4 regions of the Pseudomonas sp. M20 genome follow, and region 4 is predicted to be linked to each of the others. Evidence: predicted binding sites of a transcription regulator. Region 4 holds the regulator's gene; each other region holds the start of a gene.
The links. The regulator FliA, encoded in region 4, starts transcription of late flagellar genes. The targets are predictions, from matches to a motif close to CTAAAGTTTNNNNNNNNNNNGCCGNTAA.

Region 1: the regulator FliA is predicted to act here: its motif matches at 1,116-1,143, upstream of ACI514_RS30175 (chemotaxis protein CheW).
Region 2: the regulator FliA is predicted to act here: its motif matches at 7,873-7,900, upstream of ACI514_RS10215 (methyl-accepting chemotaxis protein).
Region 3: the regulator FliA is predicted to act here: its motif matches at 4,398-4,425, upstream of motA (flagellar motor stator protein MotA).

The regions. Positions count from the first base shown of each region.
Region 1 covers NZ_CP173612.1:9,178-12,213, reverse strand. The annotation lists gene ACI514_RS30180 (IS6-like element IS26 family transposase) at 1-703, shown strand, start outside; gene ACI514_RS30175 (chemotaxis protein CheW) at 649-1,044, opposite strand; gene ACI514_RS30170 (IS6-like element IS26 family transposase) at 1,304-2,008, opposite strand; partial or broken gene ACI514_RS30165 (IS5-like element ISKpn26 family transposase) at 2,069-2,632, opposite strand; gene ACI514_RS30160 (helix-turn-helix transcriptional regulator) at 2,910-3,036, opposite strand, start outside.
Region 2 covers NZ_CP173611.1:2,275,019-2,283,712, forward strand. The annotation lists gene ACI514_RS10175 (hypothetical protein) at 1-828, opposite strand, end outside; gene ACI514_RS10180 (hypothetical protein) at 874-1,623, opposite strand; gene ACI514_RS10185 (C39 family peptidase) at 1,668-2,348, opposite strand; gene ACI514_RS10190 (heme utilization protein) at 2,412-3,416, opposite strand; gene ACI514_RS10195 (adhesin) at 3,490-4,065, opposite strand; gene ACI514_RS10200 (hypothetical protein) at 4,067-4,519, opposite strand; gene ACI514_RS10205 (AAA family ATPase) at 4,877-5,401, opposite strand; gene pnuC (nicotinamide riboside transporter PnuC) at 5,398-5,961, opposite strand; gene ACI514_RS10215 (methyl-accepting chemotaxis protein) at 6,111-7,745, opposite strand; gene ACI514_RS10220 (undecaprenyl-diphosphate phosphatase) at 8,051-8,694, shown strand, end outside.
Region 3 covers NZ_CP173611.1:5,131,671-5,140,364, reverse strand. The annotation lists gene ACI514_RS22780 (molecular chaperone) at 1-900, opposite strand, end outside; gene asd (archaetidylserine decarboxylase) at 1,051-1,911, opposite strand; gene rhdA (thiosulfate sulfurtransferase) at 1,931-2,746, opposite strand; gene ACI514_RS22765 (HDOD domain-containing protein) at 2,789-4,327, opposite strand; gene motA (flagellar motor stator protein MotA) at 4,494-5,345, shown strand; gene motB (flagellar motor protein MotB) at 5,349-6,425, shown strand; gene ACI514_RS22750 (sterol desaturase family protein) at 6,517-7,680, shown strand; gene rsgA (small ribosomal subunit biogenesis GTPase RsgA) at 7,729-8,694, opposite strand, start outside.
Region 4 covers NZ_CP173611.1:3,904,665-3,913,358, reverse strand. The annotation lists gene ACI514_RS17325 (Ig-like domain-containing protein) at 1-1,234, opposite strand, end outside; gene ACI514_RS17320 (DUF6124 family protein) at 1,556-1,915, opposite strand; gene flhA (flagellar biosynthesis protein FlhA) at 2,552-4,681, shown strand; gene flhF (flagellar biosynthesis protein FlhF) at 4,693-6,033, shown strand; gene fleN (flagellar synthesis regulator FleN) at 6,150-6,980, shown strand; gene fliA (RNA polymerase sigma factor FliA) at 6,977-7,717, shown strand; gene ACI514_RS17295 (chemotaxis response regulator CheY) at 7,884-8,255, shown strand; gene ACI514_RS17290 (protein phosphatase CheZ) at 8,274-8,694, shown strand, end outside.

The DNA.
Region 1 (3,036 bases), on a different replicon from region 4:
GAACCCATTCAAAGGCCGGCATTTTCAGCGTGACATCATTCTGTGGGCCGTACGCTGGTACTGCAAATACGGCATCAGTTACCGTGAGCTGCAGGAGATGCTGGCTGAACGCGGAGTGAATGTCGATCACTCCACGATTTACCGCTGGGTTCAGCGTTATGCGCCTGAAATGGAAAAACGGCTGCGCTGGTACTGGCGTAACCCTTCCGATCTTTGCCCGTGGCACATGGATGAAACCTACGTGAAGGTCAATGGCCGCTGGGCGTATCTGTACCGGGCCGTCGACAGCCGGGGCCGCACTGTCGATTTTTATCTCTCCTCCCGTCGTAACAGCAAAGCTGCATACCGGTTTCTGGGTAAAATCCTCAACAACGTGAAGAAGTGGCAGATCCCGCGATTCATCAACACGGATAAAGCGCCCGCCTATGGTCGCGCGCTTGCTCTGCTCAAACGCGAAGGCCGGTGCCCGTCTGACGTTGAACACCGACAGATTAAGTACCGGAACAACGTGATTGAATGCGATCATGGCAAACTGAAACGGATAATCGGCGCCACGCTGGGATTTAAATCCATGAAGACGGCTTACGCCACCATCAAAGGTATTGAGGTGATGCGTGCACTACGCAAAGGCCAGGCCTCAGCATTTTATTATGGTGATCCCCTGGGCGAAATGCGCCTGGTAAGCAGAGTTTTTGAAATGTAAGGCCTTTGAATAAGACAAAAGGCTGCCTCATCGCTAACTTTGCAACAGTGCCCTCGACCGCCAATATTGAGGATGATGACGACCGTGAACTGATCGTAAGTCGGCGTACCGAGATTGAATTTGATGCGCATATCGATGATCGGCACGATGACGCCGCGCAGGTTGACGACGCCCTTGATGTAGTCCGGTGCGTTGGCGATGCGCGTGACGGCATCGTATCCGCGCAATTCTTGCACTTTCTGGATGTCGACACCGTATTCTTCGCTGCCGAGGTTAAAGGCGAGATATTCCATCGGCGCCGGGGCAGGTGCAAGATGCTGGGCTGGAGTGATGCTGGACATCGTATTCCGTCTCGTAACTGGTAGGGGCGCGCAGGCATATGCAGGCGCGCAAGGTCGGCAAATCGCTGCGGTTAGCAGCCTGTCGGACTTGAACTATAGGTGGACCGAGATTCTTTCTCTGACACCTTTGTGTTTTCATGGTAACGAAATTTGCATCTTTTGGATATGTTTTGGTGCCCAATGTTTTATTTAAACACCACAAAAAGTGGCACTGTTGCAAAGTTAGCGATGAGGCAGCCTTTTGTCTTATTCAAAGGCCTTACATTTCAAAAACTCTGCTTACCAGGCGCATTTCGCCCAGGGGATCACCATAATAAAATGCTGAGGCCTGGCCTTTGCGTAGTGCACGCATCACCTCAATACCTTTGATGGTGGCGTAAGCCGTCTTCATGGATTTAAATCCCAGCGTGGCGCCGATTATCCGTTTCAGTTTGCCATGATCGCATTCAATCACGTTGTTCCGGTACTTAATCTGTCGGTGTTCAACGTCAGACGGGCACCGGCCTTCGCGTTTGAGCAGAGCGAGCGCGCGACCATAGGCGGGCGCTTTATCCGTGTTGATGAATCGCGGGATCTGCCACTTCTTCACGTTGTTGAGGATTTTACCCAGAAACCGGTATGCAGCTTTGCTGTTACGACGGGAGGAGAGATAAAAATCGACAGTGCGGCCCCGGCTGTCGACGGCCCGGTACAGATACGCCCAGCGGCCATTGACCTTCACGTAGGTTTCATCCATGTGCCACGGGCAAAGATCGGAAGGGTTACGCCAGTACCAGCGCAGCCGTTTTTCCATTTCAGGCGCATAACGCTGAACCCAGCGGTAAATCGTGGAGTGATCGACATTCACTCCGCGTTCAGCCAGCATCTCCTGCAGCTCACGGTAACTGATGCCGTATTTGCAGTACCAGCGTACGGCCCACAGAATGATGTCACGCTGAAAATGCCGGCCTTTGAATGGGTTCATGTGCAGCTCCATCAGCAAAAGGGGATGATAAGTTTATCACCACCGACTATTTGCAACAGTGCCACTCTTGGCATCGACACCAATGTGGGCCTTCATGCCAAAGTGCCACTGATTGCCTTTCTTGGTCTGATGCATCTCCGGATTGCGTTGCTGCTCTTTGTTCTTGGTAGAGCTGGGTGCCTCAATGATGGTGGCATCCACCAAAGTGCCTTGGGTCATCATGACGCCTGCTTCGGCCAGCCAGCGATTGATGGTCTTGAACAATTGACGGGCCAGTTGATGCTGCTCGAGCAGGTGGCGGAAATTCATGATGGTGGTGCGATCCGGCAGGGCGCTATCCAGGGATAATCGGGCAAACAGGCGCATGGAGGCGATTTCGTACAGGGCATCTTCCATGGCACCGTCGCTCAGGTTGTACCAATGCTGCATGCAGTGAATACGCAGCATGGTCTCCAGCGGATAGGGCCGTCGGCCATTGCCCGCCTTGGGATAAAACGGCTCGATGACAGCGGTCATATTCTGCCATGGCAGAATCTGCTCCATGCGGGAGAGGAAAATCTCTTTTCGGGTCTGACGGCGCTTAGTGCTGAATTCACTATCGGCGAAGGTGAGTTGATGGCTCATGATGTCCCTCTGGGATGCGCTCCGGATGAATATGATGATCTCATATCAGGAACTTGTTCGCACCTTCCCTAAGTCACCGGCGGCTTGCCTGCCACACATTGAACATTACAGACCAATTAGCACTTTGTCACCGGGGAAAGATGTAAAGATTATGTATAAATAGATTGGCTTAGAAGTGACATTTCAACTTTGGAGAAACAGGTGACATTTTAAACTTGCTTTAACAAAATTTTGGGACTGACCGAAACAAAAAGGCCAGCCCCGGAGGGCTGGCTATTCAGTACAGGGCAATGACAGGTTTCTTGATGCCGCAGGCGTGAGCGTAGCGGGTCAGTGTGTCGATGCTGGCTTTGGTGATGTTGTTTTCCAGGCGAGAAATAACCGGAGGTGTAACCCCCATGCGT
Region 2 (8,694 bases), 1.6 Mb from region 4:
GGCATCGGTCTGGCGTAGTTTGATCCCGAACGGATCTTTGCCGGTTGGCGCCTTGACCCGCAGTGTGACTACCGCGTCCGGCGTATTGACCGACTCGTCCAGGAACTTGTAAGCGATGCCGAAGTTGACGTCGCCGATGGTTGGATCCTTGGTGACAGTTTCTTCTGTGGTGACACCCGCCGCGCCCTCATTGCCGCCGCCCGACTGATAAGTCGATTCGCGATACACCACGGGCACGTTCAGGTCGAACTGCCAGCGATTATCGAAGTTGTAGCGCCCCGTCAGGTCGAGTGTCCAGGTATCGGCCTTGATCCGGTCGAGGTTGATGTTGCCGAGAAAGATCGAATCGAGTGCCAGGAAGCCATTGAGAATCAGCTGGCGGGTGTCATAGCGCGAGTAGGTGATGCCGGTTTCGACGCTGAACTTGCCGCCGCCGAAGAAGCCGCTGGCCTCGTCGTACAGGTTGGAAACGCTCTGCGCCGGTTGCGAATCGTCCGCCAGCGACTGCCCGTAAGAAGCGCCACTGCCCCCGGCGGCGCCTCCTGATGCTGCTGCCGCACCGGTGCCGGTGGCGACGCGATTGCCTTTCATGTCCGATGGCGATTTGGCCAGACGTTTTGGTGGTGGGGCGGCGGGTTGTTCTTCAACCTGGCGGACTCGTTGTTCGAGAACCGCCAGGGCCTTTTGTTGTACTTCGTATCGTTGTTTCAGCTCCAGAAGTTCCTGTTTCAGGGCCTCTACATCTGCGTCGGGTGCTGCTTGCAGCATCGCCGCAGGGAGAAGAGCGCTCAAACACACTGCGGCACGCAGTGATACTGATCGATACATGAATAAGCCGTCCCTTTAAGCCCAATGATCGAGACTCAGCGTAGTTCAATATCCAATACTGCGTAGGGCCCCGAGTTGAGTCAGGTTGCAATCCAGTGCGCCGGCGCTTCTGCCGTTATTATTGAGTACGACGTTAAGTTGAGTCAGGTTGTTGACCACATTGGCACTCCCGAGCAGACGGGTGTTTTGCAGGAGACCGCTCGAAGCGACCTGTTGCAGTGCCGTGCCTTGATTGCCGCTGGCTTGTATCGCCATTTGCACGCCACCCGTACCGGTTGCCGACACTGCGACATTGCCGGCGGCATTACTGCCGGAAATAGTCTGGCCGGCCATCAGGGCTTGGCCCTGTACGGGGGCGAGTGCTGGCGCCTGATTGGCTTCCTTGACGTTAATGGCGACGTTGTTGTTCGCCGTGTTGCCGTCACCCGCCGCGCGTACGCTCTGCGTCACGCCCGACGATGAGTTAAGGCCGGCACCGCCGATAATCGATCCCGTGCCCTGTTGCGGCGTATTGCCGTTGCCCATCTCCTTGATGGTCGACACGTAAAATTCCGGTTTGATGGTGGTCTGTTGCACCTGCATTGATGCAGACGCCCCGATCAGATCGCCACTGGCGTTGCGCCAGGTACTGCTCATGACAATGCCGAAGCTGATAATTCGCCCCGGCATCACATAACGACCACGCAACTCGGCGAGCTCCTGGTCCTTGATTTCTATGGGTTTGAATCCTGCATTGGCATAGCCTGACGCACTCGCTGCCAGGCAGGCGGCGGCCAGCCAGTATGAGGTTTTCATCTGCTGCTCCCGGGACATCCAGTCCCATTTTCTATAATCGGCGATTAAAAGAAGTCGCTCTGAATGAACCCGAAATCCATCAATTCAGCATCTTTGACCGGGTTGAAACCATCCAGCTTGTTCTTGGCCGTCAAGGGCACCGGAGGGCTGCGCAAGGCGTTGGCCTTGTCATATCCGGGACCGACGATCGCGAAGACAATGCCGTTCCAACCTTTGACAAAGTCATCATGTTTGTAGCGTTTATGGCCGAGCACCGGGTCTCCGATGTAAACCCAATCCTTGTCCGAACGCTGCAACACGACGAAATGCTTGTAGCCGCGAATTTCCATCAGTACCACCACCGGGATGGTTACCGCTTCGAGCTTTTCCGGTGGAATCTTGTAACCCCTGGCGCGCATGCCGATGCTTTCTATGTAGCGCTTCATGTCCAGCATGGAAAAACCTTGAGTACGAACAAGGTCCTGGTCAGCGTTGACCAGCATGCCTTTGATGATGTGCTCCTCATCGACGTCGAGCCAATAGGCTTGGCGTAATACCGTTGCCAGTGCAGCGGCGCCGCAGCTGAAATCGGTTTTCTGTTCGACGATGTCGGCAAACTTGCGCTCACGGATGCTCTGCACGTTTTTGTAGACGAGCGTGCCACCCGGCAGGGCAGCGACGGGCATCTGACCGGCCTGAGTCAGGCCACAGACGAAAAGCAGAGCGAGGAGGGCCGTCTTACGCATGATCGATACGCCTTTGCGGACTGAGGAAAAGCCCCGTTTCCGGGGCTTTCGTTTCGATCGCGATTACAGGCAGGCTCTGCAGCCAGCAGCGATGGACAGCGAGTTGCTTTGTTGGTTGCCCACACCAGACGAGACGTTGGCTCCGCCGTTGCCGGAGAAGTTGTTCATCGAGTTGGTCATGTTGGCATTGTTGACCACAGGGGCTTTCCAGCCGTCTTTGGTCATCACTTGCTGAGTGGTTACGCCAGCGAGGCCAAAGGTACCGACGGCTTCGAATTTGGCTTTCTGGTCATCGTTGCCACCGTGGCCGCCGCCACGATTGCCATAACCGCCGTGGTGGTCATCATCTTCGATGGTTGCAGTGCCTTTGGCTTTGAACACGCCAGCGGCCGCGTAGGTGCCGGTGAGGGTGTCGGTTTTGTAGGTCTGCACGCCTTTGTTGTCTACAACCAGGCCGGTGGAGGACTGATTGGCGGCTGCGGCGGCAGTGGCTACACGGCCACCGGATACGGCGATCGCCAGGTTGTTTTTCTGCTGGTTGAAGTTGCCGGCAGAGACGTTGATGCCGATGTTGCCGGAACCATTGTTGCCTGCATTGTTGAGAGTGGCGTTATTGAAGGTGGACGAGTTTTTCACGTAGTTGTTGTTGTTGACTTGAGTTGCACTCGAGGCAGCAACAGCGGTGCCGAAGATGAAGCTTTCGTCGGCAGTAGCCAGGGCGGCGGCGTTGTCTTGTTGGTTGCCGTCGCCGGCTGCAACGTTGGCGCCCATGTTGCCATTGGAGCCATTAAGCGAGTCGCTGGCGTTGGCGTTGTTGAGGGTGCCCTGGTTTTTCACCACGTTGCCGTCACTGTTTTGCGCGTCGAGTACAGCGGCGCCGGCGCCTGCGGTGATCTGCAGCAGTTGTTCAAGATTTGGACCTTGTGGCTGGCCGTGACCGTTGCCGTGTCCATTGCCATGCCCGTTACCATGACCGTTGTTGTCATCACGACCGCCTGCCTGTGCTGCGATTGCCATCACTGCTGCAAGTGCGAAAACCAGTGGTTTGAGAGCCATTGTAGGTTTCATGGTGTTTCTCCATCGTGCTTATTAGTTGGTTAAGTGTTGGTACTTTCTAATTGCACTGCTTTTGTTGTTTGGGTCAGTCAGCGACCCGGATGCTCAGGGTGTTAGCCATACGGTTCCCCACCCCGGCACTCTGGTTCACCTGAATTACCCCGCGGCTGCCGGTGAAGGCCTGATCACTTGTCGTGACCTGGCGACTGCCGGGTGAGGTACCAGTTGCTCCTGAGCTCGGTAAAAGCGCCACGTTCTGTTGTGAAAGGGCACTGTCGTCAACGCTCTGCGGGGCAGCACTGATGCTGACGCGCGTGACGTTGGCCATCTGGTTGTTGGCCCCGGCACCCTGGTTCACGCCCAGGATCCCGTTGCCATTGCTGAAAGAGGTGCCGCCGATGGTTGCGCTGGCGTCCATCGAGCGCGAGGCAGGTGTATCGATTTTCTGCATAACGCTGGTAGTGGCGTGGGACTCGGTGCCGATCGCCACAGCCTTGACGTTGGTCTGCTGCATTTGATCGCCAGCGGCCTGGTTGACGTTGAAATTGCCGCGGTACTGAACCCCGGAATCTTGAATGTTGGCCTTGTTCACTGAACCAGGATCAGCAGCCATGGCAGTGGTGCAACCGAGCAGGGCAAGCAGAAGGAGTGAACGATTCATTTCATTGGCCTCCGGCCATGCGGGTCAGGGGGGCAAGGCCGGAACTCATGGCGCGGTTGATCGTGCCGGAAATCGCGCCACCGGAACCGCCGCCGTGTCCTGCGCTCATGCCGGGCATGCCATTGGGATTGGTGACGGTATTGAGGCCTGGCAGATTGCTGCCGGCCTGGACATTGTTGACGGTGCGGAACGCGCTGCCGCTGGCGACACCGGCGAAGTCGCCGTCGCTCAATTCGGTGCTGTTCATGGTGGAGTTGATGCGTGCGGACGGATTGGCATTGACGGTGGTCGGGTAGGGGTCTTTGCCGCCATTGCGACCAATCGGGATCGGCTGGACATCGCGGTTGAGGACGATGACGCCATTGCCTTCTGCGTGGACATTGAAACTGAGCAATGTGCTGGCTGCTGATCCGATCAGCAGAAGGCAGGTCAAACCTTTTTGGATATTCCCCACGGCTGCAATTCCTTCTTCAGTGGGCTGGCCCGAGTCAGCGTTGTGAAGAAGAGAGCGAAAGCTGTGCCGCTTTTTAAATGTTGTTTGGTTTCAGATGCTTGCAAAAATCAGCCGCGCAGCTGATACGCACACTGTTTCAGGATTGATACACGCGTGCGCGCGCCGACCTGTCTATTGGCTGAACAAAGCTCTGGAACGAGGGTTTGCGACGATGTGTTTCAACCGTGAAACAACGGCGATGACAAAACAGTGAACAGTGCTGAGACGGGCACTTTGCACCTCACGGAGTGTTTCAGGATTGGACACTTTGCCCCCAAAACAGGGGGAATCTTTGGGGAAACTGACCCGTTGGCCGGGTCACTCCGCCAGCAGTTGCTCGACGGCGGCAAAAGCCTGTCGTTGGCGTTCGGCCCAATTGCCCTGAATGATCAGAAAGCGCTGATGGTGGGTTTCCAGCCAGTTTTGCGTGGACTGGTAAAACGCCAGACGCTCGTCCAGATCCGGTTGGCAGCGCTGACCGTCATCGGTCCAGTCGATCTGTTCTGGCGAGAGTAAAAGGTGCAGGTCGTAATGCCGCCCCAACAATTCCGATTCCAGCCAGTCCGGGCAGTCGCCGAACAGCGTCTGACTCCACAGCATATTGCTCAGCAAATGGGTGTCGAGAATCAGCAGCGGCGGCTGTTGCGCCCGTGCCTGGTCTTCCCAATGCAGCTGACCGCGAGCGATTTCGGGGATGTCAGCCAGGCAGGTGTCACGGGGATTGAGTTCGATAAAGCGGCGCACGTACTCATCCACGCGCACACCGCCAAAGCGTTGTTGCAGGCCCGCCGCCAGCCAGCTCTTGCCGGTGGATTCGGGCCCAGTCAGGACCACGACCTTCATGTGCGCAACGCCGGATCGGCGCGCCATTCGCGAAAGCCTTGAATTGCCAGCAGGGTGAACAGAGCGTACAGCGCAGCGGTGAGGTACAGCCCTTTATAGATGAACAGGCCGACAAAAATCACATCGAGCACGAACCACAACGCCCAGCATTGCAGGCGTTTCTGCGCCATCCACAATTGCGCGACCAGGCTGAAACCGGTCAGCGCCGCATCCAGCCACGGTTGCGCGGCGTCGGTCCAATGGGCCATGGCCGCGCCGAGCAAGACACTGCCGACAGCGCCAACGCTGAGGCCGAGCAAAAGTGACCGATGATCGAGGCGAGTGACCTCGCGGCCGTCATGCATCGTCCCGGCGCGGGTCCATTGCCACCAGCCATAGACTTGCAGCGCGGCGTAAATCACTTGCAGCAACATGTCCGAGTACAACTTCACTTCAAAGAAGATCCAGCTGTAGAGCAACACCATGACCAGCCCGATCGGCCAGCACCACGGATTCTGTTTGACCGTCAGCCAGACGGCGATCACACCGAGGGCGGCGGCAAACAGTTCAAGCCCGGACATGGGGGTTCCTTGGGGAAATAAAAAGAAGGGGGCGGATTGTACCCAAAAACGTGTAGGAGTGAGCCTGCTCGCGATAGCGGTGTGTCAGCGAAATTTATAGTGGCTACACACCGCTATCGCGAGCAGGCTCACTCCTACAGGGGGGGGGTCTAGACGCGGAACTGGCGCAGCAGGGCGTTGAGTTGTTCGCTCAACTGGCCAAGTTTCAGGCTGGCCGCACTCGACTGCTCGGCCGCGATCGCCGTGCTGTGCGAGAGGCCAGCAGCCTGCGTCACGTTCTGATTGATGTCCTCGACTACGTGGGCCTGTTGCAACGTAGCGCTGGCAATCGAGGCATTCAGGCCGTTGAGATTGCGCAATGCCTGGCCAATGGCGTTCAGACTGGCGCCGGCCAGCCCGGCTTGCTCGATGGTCAATTGCGACGCCTTGCTACTGTCGCCGATCACCTTTACGGCGGCTTCGGAATGGTTCTGCAGGCGCTCGATCATCGACTGGATTTCCGCTGTCGACTTCTGCGTCCGCTGCGCCAGCAGGCGTACTTCATCGGCCACCACGGCAAACCCGCGACCTTGCTCACCGGCCCGCGCCGCTTCGATCGCGGCGTTGAGCGCGAGCAGGTTGGTCTGCTCGGCAATCGAGCGGATCACTTCCAGTACGCTGCCGATCTGCGTGCTTTCGGCAGCCAGGGTGCGAATCACTTCGACCGCTTGATCAATGGTCCCGGACAGCTTGTCGATCTGCTGCAAGCTGCCATCGATGTTGATCTGGCCCTGTTGCGCTTGCGCTTCGGCGTCACGCATTTCGGCGGCGGCGTGCTCGGCGTTCTTCGCCACATCTTGCACGCCGTAGGTCACTTCGTTGATCGCCGTGGCCACCAGTTCCATCTGTTGCGATTGCTGCTGGCTGCGTTGCTGGGCCTGCGACGCATCGTTGCCCAGTTCACTGGACGACTGGCCCAAAGCGCTGGCCGACACCTGCAAATCGCCGATCACCCGGCGCAGTTTGGCGGTAAAGGCGTTGAAGTGATGCGCAAGCTCGGTGACTTCATCCTTGCCGTGGGTATCGAGGCTGCGGGTCAGGTCGCTTTCACCGCTGGCAATGTTGGCCATGGCGTTCACGGTTTCCTGCAACGGGCGGACGATGCTGCGCGCGATCAGGATCACCAGCAGTGCCATGATCAGCGCAATCGCCAAGCCGATGACCGAAGCCTTGATCATTTGGCCCTGGAATTCGGCCTGGACGTCGTCGACGTAAACCCCGGAGCCGAGCACCCAGCCCCAAGGCTCGAACAGTTTGACGTAGGAGGTCTTGGCCACCGGCTCGCTGGCGCCCGGTTTCGGCCAACGGTAATCGACCATGCCGGCGCCTTTGGCCTTGGCGATGGCAACCATTTCGTTGAACACCGCAAAGCCGTCCGGATCGCGGATCGCCGAGAGGTTCTGGCCTTCCAGTTTGGGGTTGGTCGGGTGCATGACCATCACGGGCGTGAGATCGTTGATCCAGAAGTAATCGCTCTGGTCGTAGCGCAGACCACGAATGGCGGTGAGGGCCTGTTTCTGCGCGGCATCTTTTGTCAGCGTGCCGGCGGTTTCAAGGTCGTGGTAATAGGTCAGCAGGCCGCTGGCGGTCTGCACCACGTGTTGGGTTTTCTGGGCTTTGGCATGATAGAGATCGTCGTGGATCTGCTTGAGCATCAACACGCCCAAGGTCAGCAACATGACCACCGCCACAATCAAGATGAGCCACAAGCGTCGGCTGATCGACACACTGCGCAAGCTGTTCATAACGCTGTCACTCCGGATTCTTTTTCTTGTAATAAACGACCGCCAGCATCCAACCACGATTTCGTGAGCGGGCATACGCGACCCAAGTCGTATAACGCGGCAGCGCTATTAAGGCTTGTCTGTTAGGATTTCGGCCCCGCGCGTGAAAACCTGAATCCAAATTGATATTTCACGGAATTTTGACCGTTTCGTGTGGATCCTGTGCGCGCGGAATCGGTACAGCCATAACCAGCTACGCTGATCGCAGTGAACGCTAGAAAAATACTATCGGGGCATGCCGACGCGCATCGCTCTTTGGGGGATTGATGGATCTTTGGACGGCCTTGCAGGCACTGATACTAGGAGTTGTAGAAGGGCTGACGGAGTTTTTGCCCATTTCCAGTACCGGACACCAGATCATCGTTGCCGACTTGCTCGATTTCGGCGGCGAACGGGCCATGGCGTTCAATATCATCATCCAGCTCGGCGCGATCCTCGCGGTGGTCTGGGAGTTTCGACGCAAGATTCTTGATGTGGTCATCGGTTTGCCGACGCAGCCGAGCGCACGGCGTTTTACCGCCAACCTGCTGATCGCGTTTCTGCCCGCGGTGGTGTTGGGTGTGATCTTTGCCGACCTGATCCACGAATACCTGTTCAACCCGATCACCGTTGCGACAGCACTGGTGGTGGGCGGCATCATCATGTTGTGGGCGGAAAAGCGTCAGCATGAAGTGCACGCCGAAACGGTCGACGAGATCACCTGGAAAGATGCCTTGAAGGTCGGCTTCGCCCAGTGTCTGGCGATGATCCCCGGCACCTCGCGGTCCGGCTCGACGATTATTGGCGGGTTGCTGTTCGGTCTGTCGCGCAAGACCGCCACCGAGTTCTCGTTCTTCCTCGCGATGCCGACCATGGTGGGTGCGGCGGTTTACTCGGGCTACAAATACCGCGACCTGTTTGTGCCGGCGGA
Region 3 (8,694 bases), 1.2 Mb from region 4:
CGGAACGGGCAGCGGCGTCGATGTGGGTTGATGCTGCAAATGCGCTTCGATGGCGTTCACCAGCGGCTGCGGATCGAAGCCGAGCAATCCGGCCTGTTCTTCGCTGCGAAACATGTTGCGATAGCGCGGGCCGGCATCGATTGCCGGGCTGATCGCAAACAGGCCTTCGCTTGAGCGACCGGGATGTAATTTGAGCAGGGCGCTCCACGGTTCGAGCACTTCGGCCAATCGGGCGATCTGGTTCTGCCGCAATTGATTGCAGCGGGCACTGCCCAGGAGCAGGGCAGCGATGTAAGTCTGTTCCAGCGTGAGTTCGGTGGTAAGGCTGGCGAGATCGTCGTGGACCCGGCGCTGTTGCAGTTGCAGTTCGCAGGTGATGCGATACAACTGATGCAGTTCGAACCACACGTGCTCCGGCGGCGAGCTATACAGCTGGGTGGCCCGCAGCACCTGGCCTTTGAGTGCATGGGCCGCCCGTTGCAGGGCGGTGCTGACCAACGCCGCACGATCCTTGCTGTACTTCGGCGCAATTCGCAGCACGATTTGCTTGTAGCCGATGGCCAGATGGCTTTGCAGTGCCTGGCACAGATTGCTGATCTTGCGCGAACGCTCGTCGAGCATGATCGCCTGATGCAGGAAGTGCCGCTCCAGATGCTGGCAGACGAAATAAACCTCGGGGCGCAGCAGCTCCAGCAGGTTGAGGCGGTTGTCGCTGGGCGTGAGCAACTGGTTGAGTTCGCCCAGGCCTTGATACAGCAGGCGGGCGGTTTCGCCGATGTTGGCTTTGGGCAGGCCGGCGATCCAGCGCTTGAGGTCGCGCGGGGTGGCTTCGCAAAACGACAGGCGCGTTTGCGTCGGGATCGGGGCGCTCAGCGGTGGGGCGGAGATGGTCTGGCTCATGCCAAAAACCATAGCAGCAAATGGACGAACCGGCCTTGAACCTGTAGGAGCTGCCGAGGCTGCGATCTTTTGATGTTGATTTTAGAAACCAGGATCAAAGGATCGCAGCCTTCGGCAGCTCCTACAAGGGGGCGACCGTCAGTTCAGGGATCAGGCGTTTGGCAGCGCCAGGCCTTGGCCCATCTGCACTGGCGAACCGGCGACCAGTTCTTCAGCCCATTTGACCTGATCCGGCCCGAACAGCACGATCGCGGTCGAACCCAGTTTGAAGCGGCCCAGTTCGGCACCTTTTTCCAGATGGATCGGGGCACGGGCGGCTTCGTCGTAGCGGAAGGTTTTCAGTTCACGCTTCGGCGGCGTGACCAGACCGGCCCATACGGTTTCGATCGAAGCGACGATCATCGCGCCGACCAGCACTACAGCCATCGGGCCGCGCTCGGTGTCGAAGATGCACGCCACGCGCTCGTTGCGAGCGAACAGTTCCGGTACGTTTTCAGCGGTGGTCTGATTCACCGAGAAGATCCGGCCCGGGATGTAGACCATTTCGCGCAGGGTGCCGGCCAGCGGCATGTGCACGCGGTGGTAGTCTTTCGGCGACAGGTAGATGGTGGCGAAGTCGCCGCCCATGAACGGCGCTGCGTTGGCCGCATCTCCGCCGAGCAGTTCCAGCACGCTGAAGCTGTGGCCCTTGGCCTGGAACACGCGACCGTGCTCGATCGGGCCGAGCTGGCTGACCGCACCGTCGGCCGGGCTGAGGATCGCACCCGGAGTTTCGTCCAGTGGACGCGCGCCGTCTTTCAGGGCGCGGGTGAAGAAGGCGTTGAAGTGCTCGTAAGCGGTCAGGTCTTCGACCAGCGCTTGCGACATGTCCACCTGATAACGCTTGGCGAACCATTGGGTAAAGGCATTCTTGAACCAGCGCACGCGGCACTCGGCAATGCAGCCAGCCAGGCGGGACAGCAGGTGATGAGGCAGCAGGTACTGGCTGAGGATAAACAGACGCTCTTTCATTGGTTGTCCTTAAAAAACCTTAAATCTCGACTGGCGTGTCAGGGTGGTTGCCCCATTCGCCCCAGGAACCGGCGTAGCCCTTGACCCGCGGATAACCGAGGGACTTGGCCACCAGATAAGTGAAGCCCGACCGGTGGTGGGTCTGGCAGTGGGTAATGATTTCTTTGTCCTTGGTGATCCCGAGGTCTTCGAGAATCTGCGGCATGTCCGTACGGATGCGCAGCTGACGCGCCTTGTCCATGCCGGCAGTCCATTCGAAATTGACCGCGCCGGGAATGTGCCCGGCCTTGGCGGCCAGCACTTTCTCGCCGGAATACTCCAGCGGCCCGCGCGCATCCCAGATCGCCAGATCGGCAGCGCCGAGACGGCTTTGCAGGTATTCGCGCGTGGCAGTCGGTGCTTCGTCCAGGGTCAATGCCAGCGGCCCACCGACAATCGGCGGAACCTGGATCGACATCGGCATACCATCCGCCAGCCACGCCGGCAGACCACCGTCTATATAGTGGTACTTGTCGTGACCGATGACGTCGAGCAGCCAGATGAAGCGCCCGGCCCAGCCGCCGCCTTCGTCGTCATAGACCACGTAGACCGCGTCTTTGCGATGGCCCAGTTCACCGAACAACGCCTCCAGATCAGCTTTCGCCGGCAGCAGGCCCGGCGCCGGCGGTTGACCGAGCTGGGTGCGTTTCGGATCGACAAAGCGTGCGCCGGGCAGATGACCTTCGGTGTAACGGGCAGCGCTGGTCAGATCCACCAGAATCAGTTCAGGGGAATCGAGGCGCGGGAGCAGGTCGCTCGGCTCGATGACGAGCGGCAAGCCAGAGAAGTCAGACATGTGAGGTCTCCAGGGCACAAAGGGGGGAATTGTAGCGCAGCCTCATCGGCCACGGCTGCTAAAGCTGTGCAGGGCTTTTTCGATGCACTGCGCGGTTTTGCCAAAAGCTTGCACGGTGATGTCGGCAAACGGCCCGCCGCCCTGATCGGCGACCACAATCATGATTACCCGGCCGTTATTCACCAGTGAGCGCAGGAACAGATGCTCGCCGCGAAACAGTGTGCGCAGGCCCGGCGGCAGCAGCGCGGAGAACTGCGCGTTGTTGTCCGGGGTAATCCGCACCTGTGCCTGTTGCGCCAGCAGCCGTTGCAGCACGCTGCTCTGGCTGACGACAAAATTCAGCGCCGCTGCTTCTTTCGGTAGCCCGGCGGTTTGATTCACGCGCAGATTCGACTGCGTGCGATCGGCCATCAGGATCATCACCCGGCGCATGCCGCTGGCGACCAGCGCATCGCGAGCGGCGACGGTCAGGCTCATCGCATTGGTGAAGCGGCTCGGTTCGGCGAGCAGTTCGGCGCATTGGCGGCGCCATTGGCCAAGGTCTTCAGCGCTCGGCGCAGCAGCCGGCAACATGCCTGCCGGCAAACGGTGCGTGCCCCATGGCCACAGTAGCGAAACCGCCGGGTGCCACAGATCGGGCATTGCATGCTGGCGTGCACTGTTGGCAGCCTGCTGGTGCAGTTGCTGCTGCACCTCGTCCATCGAGATTTGCAGATAAAGGCTGGTCAGGTACTGCCAGCGTTCGCTGTGCGGACTGTCCCAGGCTTGTTGCGCCGACAGCGCCAGACCATTGGCAAGCAGCACGGTGTTGGCTGGCTGGTTGAGCCAGCGGCGCAACGTCGGGTCATCGTCAAGGCGATTTTGCTGGCGCAGCGGATGTTCGCTGTCGCGGGCAATGCGCAGCACCTTCACCAGCTCGCGTTGTTCACTGAGCAGCAGTTTATAACCCTGCTGCACCCAGATCGGCAGGTGCCAGGCCTGCACCAACGCTTCTGCGATTTTCAGCAGGCGTACACCAAACAATTGTTTTTCGACTACGCGGGCCGATTCGCCCTTGTGAATAACCCGCAGTTCCCACTCTTCGAGCAATTGCGGATACGTCAGCGCCATCGGCCACAGCGGCGACAGAAACAGCAGGCTGCCCCAGTGAATGTCCTGCCACAGCCGCGCCAGGCGACTGGCGAAAAAACCGTTGGCCTGTTGCGTCGCGTGCTGGCTGATCATCTGCAATTGGCGCAGCGCCTTGGGGATTTGCATCAGCGGTTCGGCGGGCAGGCGCGCCAGCAATTCTTCGGTGCGGGCGAGGCCAAGGCGATTGATCGCCACCTCAAGGTTTTCCGCTGGGGTGGCCATGGTCCCGTGGGTGTGACGATTCGCCTCACGGATGATGCTCAAGGCCAGCGCCGGGCTGTCCTGCATCAGGTCGGCGATGTCGCGCAACGAACTGCGATTGTCACGGATCGCTCGGCAGACCTTGTCGTGAGCGTCTTGCGGTACGGGCAGCCGGACGCTGTCGAGCAACTTTACCCAGCCGTCAATGGTGGTCGGTTTTGCGTGTGGGACGTTCGTTTCATTAGCCATGTCTGGACGGGATCTTCACTGACTGTAGACGCGCCCGGCATGGGCTAAATTGGCTTTTCGCCTGAACTGGCTATAGTCTGGCGCAGTTTTGCCGATAAGTAGAAGAAGAGATTTTTTAACTTCCGAATATGACCTTGAACCCGACTTAAATAAGTACTTTCTACCTATGGCTAAAATTATCGGCATCATCGTCGTATTCGCGAGCGTGCTCGGCGGATACGTGCTCTCCCACGGCAAGATTGCCGCCCTGATCCAGCCTTTCGAGGTGATGATCATCGGTGGTGCTGCACTCGGTGCATTCCTGCAGGCCAACCCCGGCTACATGACGATGCACGTGCTCAAGAAATCCCTGAGCATGTTCAGTTCACGCTTCAGCCACACGTTCTATCTGGAAGTGCTCGGGCTGATCTACGAGATCCTCAACAAGAGCCGCCGCGAAGGCATGATGGCCATCGAAGGCGACATCGAAGATGCCGCCGCGAGCCCGATCTTCGCCAAGTACCCGGCAGTGCTCAAAGACGAACGCATGACCGCGTTCATCTGCGATTACCTGCGCATCATGTCGTCCGGCAACATGGCGCCGCACGAGCTGGAAGGCTTGTTCGACATGGAACTGTACAGCCTCAAAGAAGACCTTGAGCATCCATCTCATGCGGTGAACGGCATCGCCGATGCCATGCCCGGTTTCGGTATCGTCGCGGCGGTACTCGGTATCGTGGTGACCATGGCCTCGCTGGGTGAGGGCGATCAGAAGTCGATCGGTCTGCACGTCGGTGCGGCACTGGTCGGTACCTTCTTCGGTATTCTCGCGGCGTACGGTTTTTTCGGCCCGCTGGCGCACTCGCTGGCCCACGATGCCAAGGAAGAGCTGAACGTCTACGAAGCCATCAAGGCCTCGCTGGTGGCTTCTGCTTCCGGCATGCCGCCGTCGCTGGCGGTCGAGTTCGGTCGCAAGGTGCTGTACCCGGCCCACCGTCCAAGCTTTGCCGAGCTGGAACAAGCCGTTCGCGGTCGCTAAGAAATGGAAAATAATCAGCCGATTATCATCAAGCGCGTCAAGCGCATAGCCGGCGGGCATCACGGCGGGGCGTGGAAAATCGCTTTCGCCGACTTCGCCACGGCGATGATGGCGTTCTTCCTGGTGTTGTGGCTGTTGTCCACGGCAACGCCGGAGCAGAAGATCGCCATCGCCGGTTACTTCAAAGACCCGGTCGGCTTCTCCGAAAGCGGTACGCCGTACATCATCGATCTGGGCGGCACGCCGACCCTGGCGCCGGAAAACACCCTTAACCCGGAAGTGAAATCGCAGCCGCAACCCGACAAGGTCACGGTCGACACCGAACAGGTTGAAGGCATGGCCGAGCAGGTCGAGAAGGAACGTCTGGAGCTGCTCCTGCAAGAACTGCAGAACAAGGTCGACGAGAACCCGCAACTGCAGAAGTTCAAGGACCAGATCCTCTTCGAGATCACGCCGAACGGCTTGCGCATCCAGATCATGGACGCCGAGAACCGGCCGATGTTCGACTCCGGTTCTGCTCGCCTGAAGCCGTACTTCGAAGACATCCTGCTGGCCATGGCCGACACCATCAAAGCGGTGCCGAACAAGATCAGCATCAGCGGCCACACCGACGCCAAGCCGTACACCGGCACCGGTGATTTCGGTAACTGGGAATTGTCGGCCAACCGTGCCAACGCCGCTCGTCGTGCCTTGATCGCCGGCAGCTATCCGGATGCGCAAGTGGCGCGGGTCGTCGGTTATGCCTCGTCGGCGCTGTTCGACAAGGAAAACCCGTTCAACCCGGTCAACCGCCGCATCGATATTGTCGTACTGACCAAGAAAGCCCAGGCGGCCATCGAAGGTGCGCAAGGTGCCGATCCAGCGAAACCTGCAGATCAAGGTCAGAACGGCGCCGCTCCGGCAACACCGGTTGACCCGAATGCACTGCCGGCGGATCAGCAACCGGTGCCTGCACACGAGCTGCGCGAACGCTTGAACCTGTTCGACGACGCTGCGCCGAAACCGCCTGAGCCGGGGAGTGCGGCGCCCGCGCCTGCTGCCCCTCCAGCCACTGTGCCGGCCCCCACGCCGAAACAGTGACCGACAAAAAGCCACGGTTACCGTGGCTTTTTTGTATCTGCCTGCGTCGCAATGACCAGTCGCAGTTTTCGCAATCACGGAAGATCAGTAAATGGAAAGACTCAAAGCCTATTTTCAACGGCATGGCAACGCACCCTTCAAATTTGGCGAGGGGCGGGTCAGTGGCTATATATCAGCCACCCTCGGGCTGTTGAGCCTGTTGGCGGTGTTTTGTTTTCTCTTCCCGGAATGGCTGACCACGGCCGAACTGCGCAAGGTCTATGACGAGCAGTTTGCGCGCACCACGCTGTTGCTTGGTCTGGTGCTGTCATTCAGCCTCGGCACCCTGAATATCCTCCTTAACAAGCGTAAACGCCTAGGAATCACCGGTCTGGTCGCATCGGGCCTGGCGGTATTCCTCGGTGGCACCAATGTTCAGGTCAGTTCGATCGGACAGACCCCGTACTCGCTGGGCCTGGACTGGTTTGTGCTGGCGCTGCTGGTGTCGGCGATCGTGTTCATTCCTCTGGAGAAGCTTTATTCCAAGGATCCCGAGCAAAACATCCTGCGCCCGCACTGGCGCACCGACCTGACCTACTTTTTCGTCAGCCACATGCTGGTGCAATTCATCCTGATCTTCATCACCGCCTCCTCGAGTTACATCGCCGGTTGGGCGATGTCGCCAAGCTTGCAGACCAGCGTGCAAAGCCTGCCGCTAGTTGTGCAGTTTCTGCTGGCGATCCTGGTTGCCGATCTAGGTCAATATTGGCTGCACCGGCTCTACCATGTGGTGCCATGGCTGTGGCGTATCCACGCGGTGCATCACTCCAGTACGCACATGGACTGGCTCGCCGGTTCGCGTGTGCACTTCATCGAAATCCTGCTGACCCGAACCGGTGTGCTGGTGCCGTTGATGCTGCTGGGCTTCGCGCCGCAAGCATTGAATGCCTATGTGATTCTGGTCGGTGTTCAGGCAGTACTCGCCCACGCCAACGTGCGGATCAACGGCGGCTGGCTGAATTACCTGATCGTGCTGCCGCGCTATCACCATTGGCACCATGCTCGGCACAAGGATTACATCTACAAGAACTACGCCATCCACACGCCGCTGGTGGACATGCTGTTCGGCACCTTCAAGTTGCCGCCCAAAGAATGGCCGGTACGTTACGGCGTGTTCGGCAAGGAGTTGCCGGGCGGGATTGTGCGTCAGCATCTGTATGCGTTTCAGAAACCTGAGCCGAAAATGGTCGTGCCAAAACCGCCCGCCAGCGTTTGAGGCAAAAAAAAGCCGCGAGATGATCGCGGCTTTTTTGTGTCCGGCTACTTAATAGCCGTTTTCCGGCAGGCTGGCGATGATCGAGCGGTAGCTGTTCATCCGCTGCTGCTGGATGCGTCCGTCTTCGAGTGCCTTGAGCAGCGCACAACCCGGTTCGCGGTCATGTTTGCAATCGCGGAAGCGGCAGGTGCCGAGCAGATCATCGAACTCGATGAAGCCTGCTTCGACATCGGCGCGGCTGACGTGGCCGAGGCCGAACTCACGGATACCCGGGGAATCGATCAGTTCACCGCCGCCAGGGAAGTGAAACAGCCGTGCGGTGGTTGTCGTGTGCGTGCCCTGGCCGGACAGTTCGGACAGCGGCCCGACACGGGTTTCAACCTCAGGCAGCAAGCTGTTGACCAATGACGACTTGCCGACACCGGACTGGCCGACGAACACGCTGATGCGCCCGTCGAGTTGCTGTTGCAGTTGTTCCATGCCGTTGCCGTGGTGCGCCGAGACTTCCAGCACCGGATAACCCAGCGTGCGATACACCGCCAGCAGCGCATTGAGCGCCGGGGCGTTCTGCTCGTCGATCAGGTCGAACTTGTTCAGCAGCAGCAATGGACGGATGCCGGCGTGTTCGGCAGCAACCAGATAACGGTCGATCAGGTTGGCGTGAGGCTCGGGCAGCGGCGCGAAGACGATGACGATCATGTCGACGTTGGCGGCTACCGGTTTGAGCTGACCACGGCTGTCCGGGCGGCACAGTTCGGTGGTGCGCGGCAGTTGCGCGACGATCACACCAATGCCCTGATTGCCGGCACGCCAGACGACGGTATCACCGGTCACCAGTGCGGGCAGGTTGGCGCGCAAGTGGCAGCGGAAGACCTGGCCGGCCTGATCGCCGTCAACAGCTTCGACCTCGACCTGCACACCGAAGTGGGCGATCACCAGACCTGTTTGCTCCGGGCCCAGATCGCCGCCCTCAAGGGCTTCGACCGCCGAGGACTCGCGTTTGGCGGCGCGTGC
Region 4 (8,694 bases):
CGCCGGCGTCAACTGCCGCGACGGCTGGATTCGAGGACCTGTATGTATAGGGCGCAATACCCCCGGCAGCCTCGCGGATCTTAGTGTTACCAATGGCATCAACACCGTTGAGGTTTGGACAGTAACCACTTCTTACCATCACGCCATCCAGCTCCATCAGCGTCGTGTCGACTGAAAGTTGCTGGGGACTCACCGTCAGCAATCGCACGTTGGAATAAACCGAGGTCGGGTGGTACAGCGATTTAGCATACAAGCGGTGACCGCCGACTGTGACGGTGATGGTGTGCTGCCATGACCTGTCAATTGGACTGGCGGTCACTTTGCCTTTGGACTCTGCGCTCGGGCCCCTACCGTCGAAAATTTCGATCTCCTTCCCTTCGCTGGCTGTGCCCTTGAGTATTAACGTGGTGCTGGTGGTGCTGGCACCCTCCGGCACTTCTTTATTGTTGGCGTCCAATACGTTGGTTAGCGTCGGGGCCGGCAATTTCTCTTTCAGACGAATGTTCACCGTCTCGTTCGGCGATTCGCCAAATTGTCCCAGTTGATCAGTTACCTCGAAATTGACGTTTATCTCGCCGTCAACAACGTTCTCAAAATCAGCTGTATACAGCGTCTTGCTCACTGGTGCCGAGGGATCCATAACGTCCACCGTGAACGTCGCGATGCCTAGCTTCAATATCACTTGATCGAAAGGTTCTTTGGTCGTGTAGCGCATTTCGAACGTGACACCGTTTTGTGCCAAGTCAGGGGTAATGCCATTGGCGATCACCTCGGAAGGAATAATCAGCTTGAAATTGGCATGGGGGGGCAGGTGGTACAGCACCGACGATATTTCCGATTTTTCTTTATTGCCGCTGAGCCGTTCAACAACGTAGTGCAGCTTGTTGATGCCGTTTACGAACTTGGATTTCGGGGCGTACAGCGCGACTCGTTTATTTTCCTCGCCGGGCTCGACAGTGTGACTGTCCACGGGCGTCGCCCCATCATTGATAAACAATGCGACTGAATTGTACTCGGCCAGTGCTGCCACGCCTCGATTTAGTAGTTCAGTCCACGGATCAACCACACACCGCACGCGTTCAGGTGTGCCGGTGAAGAGGCGTCTCGGAACGCCGCCGTGAGCAAGTCCGGACGGCCTCACCGGTGTCAACCAGCCGGGTATGAATACCGGGAACAACTTGAATACTTCAATCAGATCGTCGGATTGGATATCAATGGTCGAGTGAGTGTCCATGACGCGCTCCTGACCCGTGACAGGCCGGCATGTGGGTGAAGCGCTATCACACAATGGTTTGTGAATTTTGCCCACTGTCATATCTGACAGGTAGATGCTTGTTTCAGACGAGTGGTCGAGACTCGGCGGCGCGCTCAAGTTTCGTTCGACGTGCCGGCCCTTCCCTTGAAAGCGGAAAGAGTCGAGTTACCAGGCTCAAACGTAAAACGCGCCGCCCCGGTTGATTAGGAGCGGCGGGTTTTGACTGTCCGCAGTTGGGGGTTGCCTGTAGATAGGCCATCGCGAGCAGGCAGTGGCACCAAACAACTCGACCGGCCCGCATCACCGCGGCAACTCCAGATTATCCATCACCCGATTCACCGCCAGTTCGCCGAGCATGATCAATTGCGCGATCCCCAACAATGTCCTGCGCTGCGACGCGGGTATGAGGTGGGCGAAGTCATGGGCGATGGTTCTGGCTGAGGCGAGTGTTTCGCTGGCATCGGCCAGCAGCTCTTCATTTTTGAAGTCCGCGGTGACGGCGTACATCCGGCGGGTTTTACGCGGTGGTGGCGTGGAGCCGGGCGGGCAGAGGTAGTGATCGAGGGCGCGGTCGGCGGCGTCGTGGAGTTTGCTGGAGTCGAGGGAATCGTAGGGGGAGGTGGGGTCGGTTGCGGGTGGGTTGGGGGTTGGTTTGATCATGGTTGAAGCCTCTAGAGTAGTGAAGCTGCCACCGTTCGCTGCTAACGAAGGAGGTGGCGGCCGTACGCGGGTTAGCAGACCAGGACTCTAGAACCCGGCGCACCGAAGTGCCCCACGCAAAGCCGCCATAACGGCAACGGACTTCATGCGTCTAGAGATAACCCGGGCTGCTAAACCCGGTCGCTGATTTGTCAGCGACCGGACCACAATATAACCCGACCCCAAAGCGCACAAGCCGGCGGATTCTGGCTTGGCTGTAGGCATTGGCGCAAGGATTTGTAGCCTTGAGACCGTGTCTTGAGGTGTCTTTTAAACAGCTTCGTTTAAATCGAAAAATTTGTGCCGGACATAAGGGCCTCTTCGCGAGCAGGTTCGCTCCCACAAGAGACTGCATTCCAAATGTGAGAGTGAAATGCACACCAAATGTAGGAGTGAGCCTGCTCGCGATAGCGGAGTGTCAGTTGACGAATTTTTTGGATGACACACCGCTATCGCGAGCAGGCTCACTCCTACAGTGTTCGCGTACACCTTCCTCTCTGTTTCAATCAATCGCAAAAGTTGGAAAGCTTCTTGCAGTACCCGCCGTGAGCCCGCTCTGGGCGTCAAAAGTTTGCTTTAAAGGAACGGGGAAAACCGGTGGATCGCTCTCAGTTATTCAACACTGCTCGCACAAACGTTGCCGACCTCAGTCGAGGCAATCTGGGCGTGCCGTTGTTGCTGCTGGTGATGCTGGCGATGATGATGTTGCCGGTGCCGCCGTTCCTGCTCGACGTGTTCTTCACCTTCAACATTGCCTTGTCGATTGTCGTCCTGCTGGTCTGCGTGTATGCGCTGCGACCGCTGGATTTCGCCGTGTTCCCGACGATTCTGCTGGTTGCGACGTTGCTGCGGCTGGCGTTGAACGTGGCCTCGACGCGGGTGGTCATGCTCCACGGTCAGGACGGCCACGCCGCTGCCGGTAAGGTGATTCAGGCCTTCGGTGAGGTGGTGATCGGCGGTAACTACGTGGTTGGTATCGTGGTTTTCGCGATCCTGATGATCATCAACTTCGTCGTGGTGACCAAGGGTGCCGGGCGGATTTCCGAGGTGAGCGCGCGGTTCACCCTCGATGCGATGCCCGGCAAACAAATGGCGATCGACGCCGACCTCAACGCCGGTCTGATCGACCAGAACCAGGCCAAGATGCGCCGTCAGGAAGTCGCCCAAGAGGCTGAGTTCTACGGTTCGATGGACGGTGCCAGCAAGTTCGTCCGTGGTGACGCCATCGCGGGCCTGCTGATTCTGTTCATCAACCTGATCGGCGGCATGGCCGTGGGTATCTTCCAGCATGGCATGACGTTCGGTGATGCCGGCCGGGTTTATGCCTTGCTGACCATCGGTGACGGTTTAGTGGCGCAATTGCCATCACTGCTGTTATCGACAGCGGCAGCGATCATGGTGACCCGTGCTTCCGGTTCGGAAGACATGGGCAAGCAGATCAATCGCCAGATGTTCGCCTCGCCGAAAGCGCTGGCGGTGGCTGCAGGTTTGATGGCGGTCATGGGGCTGGTGCCGGGCATGCCGCACTTCTCGTTCCTGAGCATGGCCGCGCTGGCCGCTGGCGGCGCGTACCTGTTCTGGAAAAAACAGAATGTGGCCAAGGTCGTAGCGTTGGAAGAGGTCAAGCGCCAGCAGGAACTGCTGCCGTCGCCGGCCCGCGCCATGGAAACCAAAGAGCTCGGCTGGGACGATGTGACGCCCATCGACATGATCGGCCTGGAAGTCGGCTATCGCCTGATTCCGCTGGTGGACCGCAACCAGGGCGGACAATTGCTGGCGCGGATCAAGGGCGTACGAAAGAAGCTCTCGCAGGATCTGGGCTTCCTCATGCCGACCGTGCACATCCGCGACAACCTCGATCTGGCGCCAAGCGCCTATCGCCTGACCCTGATGGGCGTGATTCTCGCCGAAGCCGAGATCTACCCGGATCGCGAACTGGCGATCAACCCGGGCCAGGTCTACGGCACACTCAACGGTATCAACGCCAAAGATCCGGCTTTCGGCCTGGAGGCGGTGTGGATCGAAATCAGCCAGCGTGCGCAGGCACAATCCCTCGGTTACACGGTGGTGGACGCCAGCACCGTGGTCGCGACTCACTTGAACCAGATTCTATACAAGCACTCCAGCGAGCTGATCGGCCACGAAGAAGTGCAGCAACTCATGCAATTGCTGGCCAAGAGCTCGCCGAAACTGGCAGAAGAGCTGGTGCCGGGCGTGGTCACGTTGTCGCAGTTGCTCAAGGTGCTGCAAGCGCTGCTCGCCGAACACGTGCCGGTGCGCGATATCCGCAGCATTGCCGAAGCCATCGCCAACAACGCCGCGAAGAGTCAAGATACCGCCGCGTTGGTGGCCGCTGTACGGGTCGGCGTATCCCGCGCCATCGTCCAAAGCATTGTAGGCACTGAGTCGGAGCTGCCTGTGATCACCTTGGAACCAAGGTTGGAACAAATATTGCTCAATAGTCTGCAGAAGGCAGGACAAGGCTCGGAAGAGGGCGTTCTGCTGGAGCCAAGCATGGCCGAGAAGCTGCAGCGTTCGCTCATCGAAGCGGCGCAGCGTCAGGAAATGCAAGGTCAGCCGGTGATCCTTTTGGTCGCTGGCCCGATCCGCGCGATGCTCTCGCGCTTTGGCCGCCTCGCAGTCCCTGGATTGCATGTGCTGGCCTACCAGGAAATACCGGACAACAAGCAAGTGACCATCGTTGCGACAGTAGGGCCCAACGGCTGAGGTAGTGGTTTATGCAAGTTAAGCGTTTCTTTGCCGCCGATATGCGTCAGGCCATGAAGCTGGTTCGTGATGAGCTGGGCGCTGATGCCGCCATCATTGGCAACCGCCGCATTGCTGGCGGTGTCGAGCTGACGGCGGCACTGGATTACAAATTGTCGGCGCTGGCGCCACGGGTTCCGAACATGGAACTCGAAGACGAGCTGCGCAAGACTCAGTCGCGCATCGTCACCGCCCAGGCCGAACTGAGCCTGCGTGGCGAAGCCGACGGCAACAGCAATCGCCAGATCTTCGCAGGGCTGCCGTTGACCGCTGGCCTGCCGCTGACTGCCGCTGAACCGCTGAGCGAGCCGACTTACGCTGCTCCAGCGCGTCCGGCCCCGGCGCCTGCGCAGTCTTCCGGCGGCGTTGATCCGCGTGCCCTGGATTCGATGCGTTTCGAATTGAACAGCCTGCGCGAGCTGATGGAAGTTCAGCTCGGCACTCTGGCCTGGAATCAGCTGCAAGGCAGCCGTCCGGCGCAAGCCAATCTGTATCGTCGTCTGCAACGTATCGGTCTGTCCGGCCCGTTGTCGCGCGATCTGCTGGCGATGATCACTGATATCGAAGAACCGCGTCAGGCTTGGCGCATGTTGCTCGCGCACCTGGCGCGGATGATTGCCGTACCGGAAGTCGAGCCGTTGGAAGAGGGCGGTGTGATTGCCATGGTCGGCCCTGCCGGCATGGGCAAGACCACCACGCTGGCCAAGCTCGCCGCGCGCTACGTGCTGAAATACGGCGCGCAGAATGTCGCGCTGGTGAGCATGGACAGTTTCCGCATCGGTGCGCAGGAACAACTGAAGACGCTGGGCCGCATTCTCAATGTGCCGGTGACCCACGTCGATCCGGGCCAATCGTTGGTGCAGGCGCTGGATCCACTGCTGCGCAAACGCGTGGTATTGATCGATACTGCCGGCCTGCAAGCCAGCGATCCGGCGCTGCGCATGCAGCTGGAAAGTCTGGCCGGGCGTGGCATTCGTTCAAAAAATTATCTGGTCTTGGCAACCACCAGCCAGAAACAGGTTCTAACCGCCGCTTATCACAGTTACAAGCGTTGCGGGCTAGCCGGCTGCATCCTGACTAAACTGGATGAAACGGCCAGCCTTGGCGAAGTGTTGAGCCTGGCGATCAGTCATGAATTGCCGGTCGCGTACCTGACCGATGGCCCACGGATTCCGGATGATTTGCATCTGCCGCGCCGTCATCAACTGGTCAGCCGCGCCGTCAGCGTGCAAATGCAGGAAGAACCCAGCGAAGAAGCCATGGCTGACATGTTCGCTGATATCTATCACAGCCCGACCAAGCAGGTAGGCTGAGGTATTCATGAACAGTTTTTGTACCTACATCGATGGTCTGCCATGCATTGTTCCGGTTGTGAACGCGCAGCCAGTAATGTGGCCTCCGTCTATGCAAGACAAGGTAAAGAAATAACATGGGCAGCATGCATCCCGTACAGGTGATCGCGGTGACCGGCGGCAAAGGTGGCGTCGGCAAGACTAACGTGTCAGTGAACTTGTCTCTGGCGCTGGCAGAGCTTGGCCGTCGGGTCATGCTGCTGGACGCCGATCTGGGACTGGCGAACGTCGACGTTTTGTTGGGTCTGACCCCTAAACGCACACTGGCCGACGTGATCGAAGGCCGTTGCGAATTGCGCGACGTGCTGTTGCAAGGCCCCGGTGGCATCCGCATCGTCCCGGCCGCGTCCGGCACGCAGAGCATGGTCCACCTGAGCCCGGCGCAACATGCCGGCCTGATTCAGGCGTTCAGCGACATCGGCGACAATCTCGACGTACTGGTGATCGACACCGCTGCGGGTATTGGTGACTCGGTAGTCAGTTTCGTACGCGCCGCGCAAGAAGTGTTGCTGGTGGTCTGCGACGAGCCAACCTCGATCACTGACGCCTACGCACTGATCAAACTGCTTAACCGCGATTACGGCATGAACCGCTTCCGCGTGCTGGCCAATATGGCGCAGAGCCCGCAGGAAGGGCGCAACCTGTTCGCCAAGTTGACCAAGGTCACGGATCGGTTCCTTGACGTGGCCCTACAATACGTCGGCGCCGTGCCTTACGACGAAAGCGTGCGTAAAGCGGTGCAGAAGCAGCGTGCCGTTTACGAAGCCTTCCCGCGCTCCAAGTGCGCGCTGGCATTCAAGGCCATTGCACAGAAGGTCGACACCTGGCCGCTGCCCGCCAACCCGCGTGGCCATCTCGAGTTTTTCGTCGAGCGCCTCGTGCAGCAAACGGCAGGGCCCGTGCTATGACAGCAAGCGGTATGAACTACTACAAGAAGTCGGCACGCGACGCTCAGTACGAGCTGATCGAGCGTTACGCGCCGCTGGTCAAACGCATTGCCTACCACTTGCTGGCACGGTTGCCGGCGAGTGTGCAGGTCGAAGACCTGATCCAGGCCGGGATGATCGGCCTGCTCGAAGTCTCGACCAAATATGACGCCAGCAAAGGCGCCAGTTTCGAAACGTACGCGGGCATTCGAATCCGCGGCGCGATGCTCGACGAAGTGCGCAAAGGGGACTGGGCACCACGCTCGGTTCACCGCAATACCCGTATGGTCAGCGACGCAATTCGCTCAATTGAAGCTAAAACCGGCCGTGACGCTAAAGATCACGAGGTTGCAGCCGAACTCCAATTGAGTCTCGACGATTACTACGGGATTTTGAATGACACCTTGGGCAGTCGCCTGTTCAGTTTCGACGATCTGTTGCAGGACGGCGAACACGAAGGGCTGCACGAGGATGGCGCGAGTGCTCATCTTGAGCCGTCACGCGATCTGGAAGATGAACGTTTCCAGGCAGCGTTGGCGGACGCGATTGCCAATTTGCCGGAGCGTGAGCGACTGGTGTTGGCGCTGTACTACGACGAAGAGCTGAACCTCAAGGAGATCGGTGAAGTCCTTGGCGTCAGTGAATCGCGGGTCAGCCAGTTACACAGCCAGTGCGCGGCCCGTTTGCGGGGGCGTTTGGGGGAGTGGCGAGCGCGCTGAAGGCAGTGTGGGGACACTGCGAACGAGGCTGGTGCGGTGATGAACGGCACCGGTCTTGCTCTGTTGTGCTCCAGACAGTCTTCAAGTGCTGCGCCGATTGATTGAAGTGGCGCGTCCAGGTGCTGGGCGCGTTTAAGACTGCTTGGAGGTCGAATTGAACAAAGACATGAAAATCCTCATCGTTGATGACTTCTCAACGATGCGGCGGATCATCAAGAACCTGCTGCGTGATCTTGGGTTCACCAACACCGTCGAGGCTGACGATGGCGTGACTGCCATTCCAGTGCTCAACAGCGGCAGCATCGACTTTCTGGTAACGGACTGGAACATGCCGGGCATGACCGGTATCGACCTGCTGCGCCACGTGCGTGCCGATGAAAAACTCAAGCACCTGCCAGTGCTGATGGTGACTGCAGAAGCCAAGCGCGAGCAGATCATCGAAGCCGCTCAGGCCGGTGTAAACGGCTACGTAGTCAAACCTTTCACGGCTCAGGCGTTGAAAGACAAAATCGAGAAGATTTTCGAACGCATCGGCTGATGAACGCGCGGGGGAGCTATGGAGCATAACGAATCTTCACAGGGCGATTTCGAGTCGACCCTGAAAAAACACGCGGTCGAACTGGTCGAAAGCCTTGAAAAAGGCAGGTTCGGCGACGCTGTGCAACTGATCCATGAGCTCAATCAGACCCGTGACCGTGGCCTGTACCAGGAAGTCGGCAAGCTCACACGTGAATTGCACAGTGCGATCGTCAACTTCCAGATCGACCCGAACATGCCGCAGGCCGAGGAAGTGTCGCAAATCACCGACGCCACCGAACGCCTGGGTTATGTGGTCAAGCTGACGGAAGCCGCGGCCAACCGCACCATGGATCTGGTGGAGAGCGCCACGCCGGTGGTCAATGGTCTGGCTGACGAAGCGCAGACCTTGAGCGCCGATTGGGGTCGCTTCATGCGTCGCGAGGTCGGGGCTGAAGAGT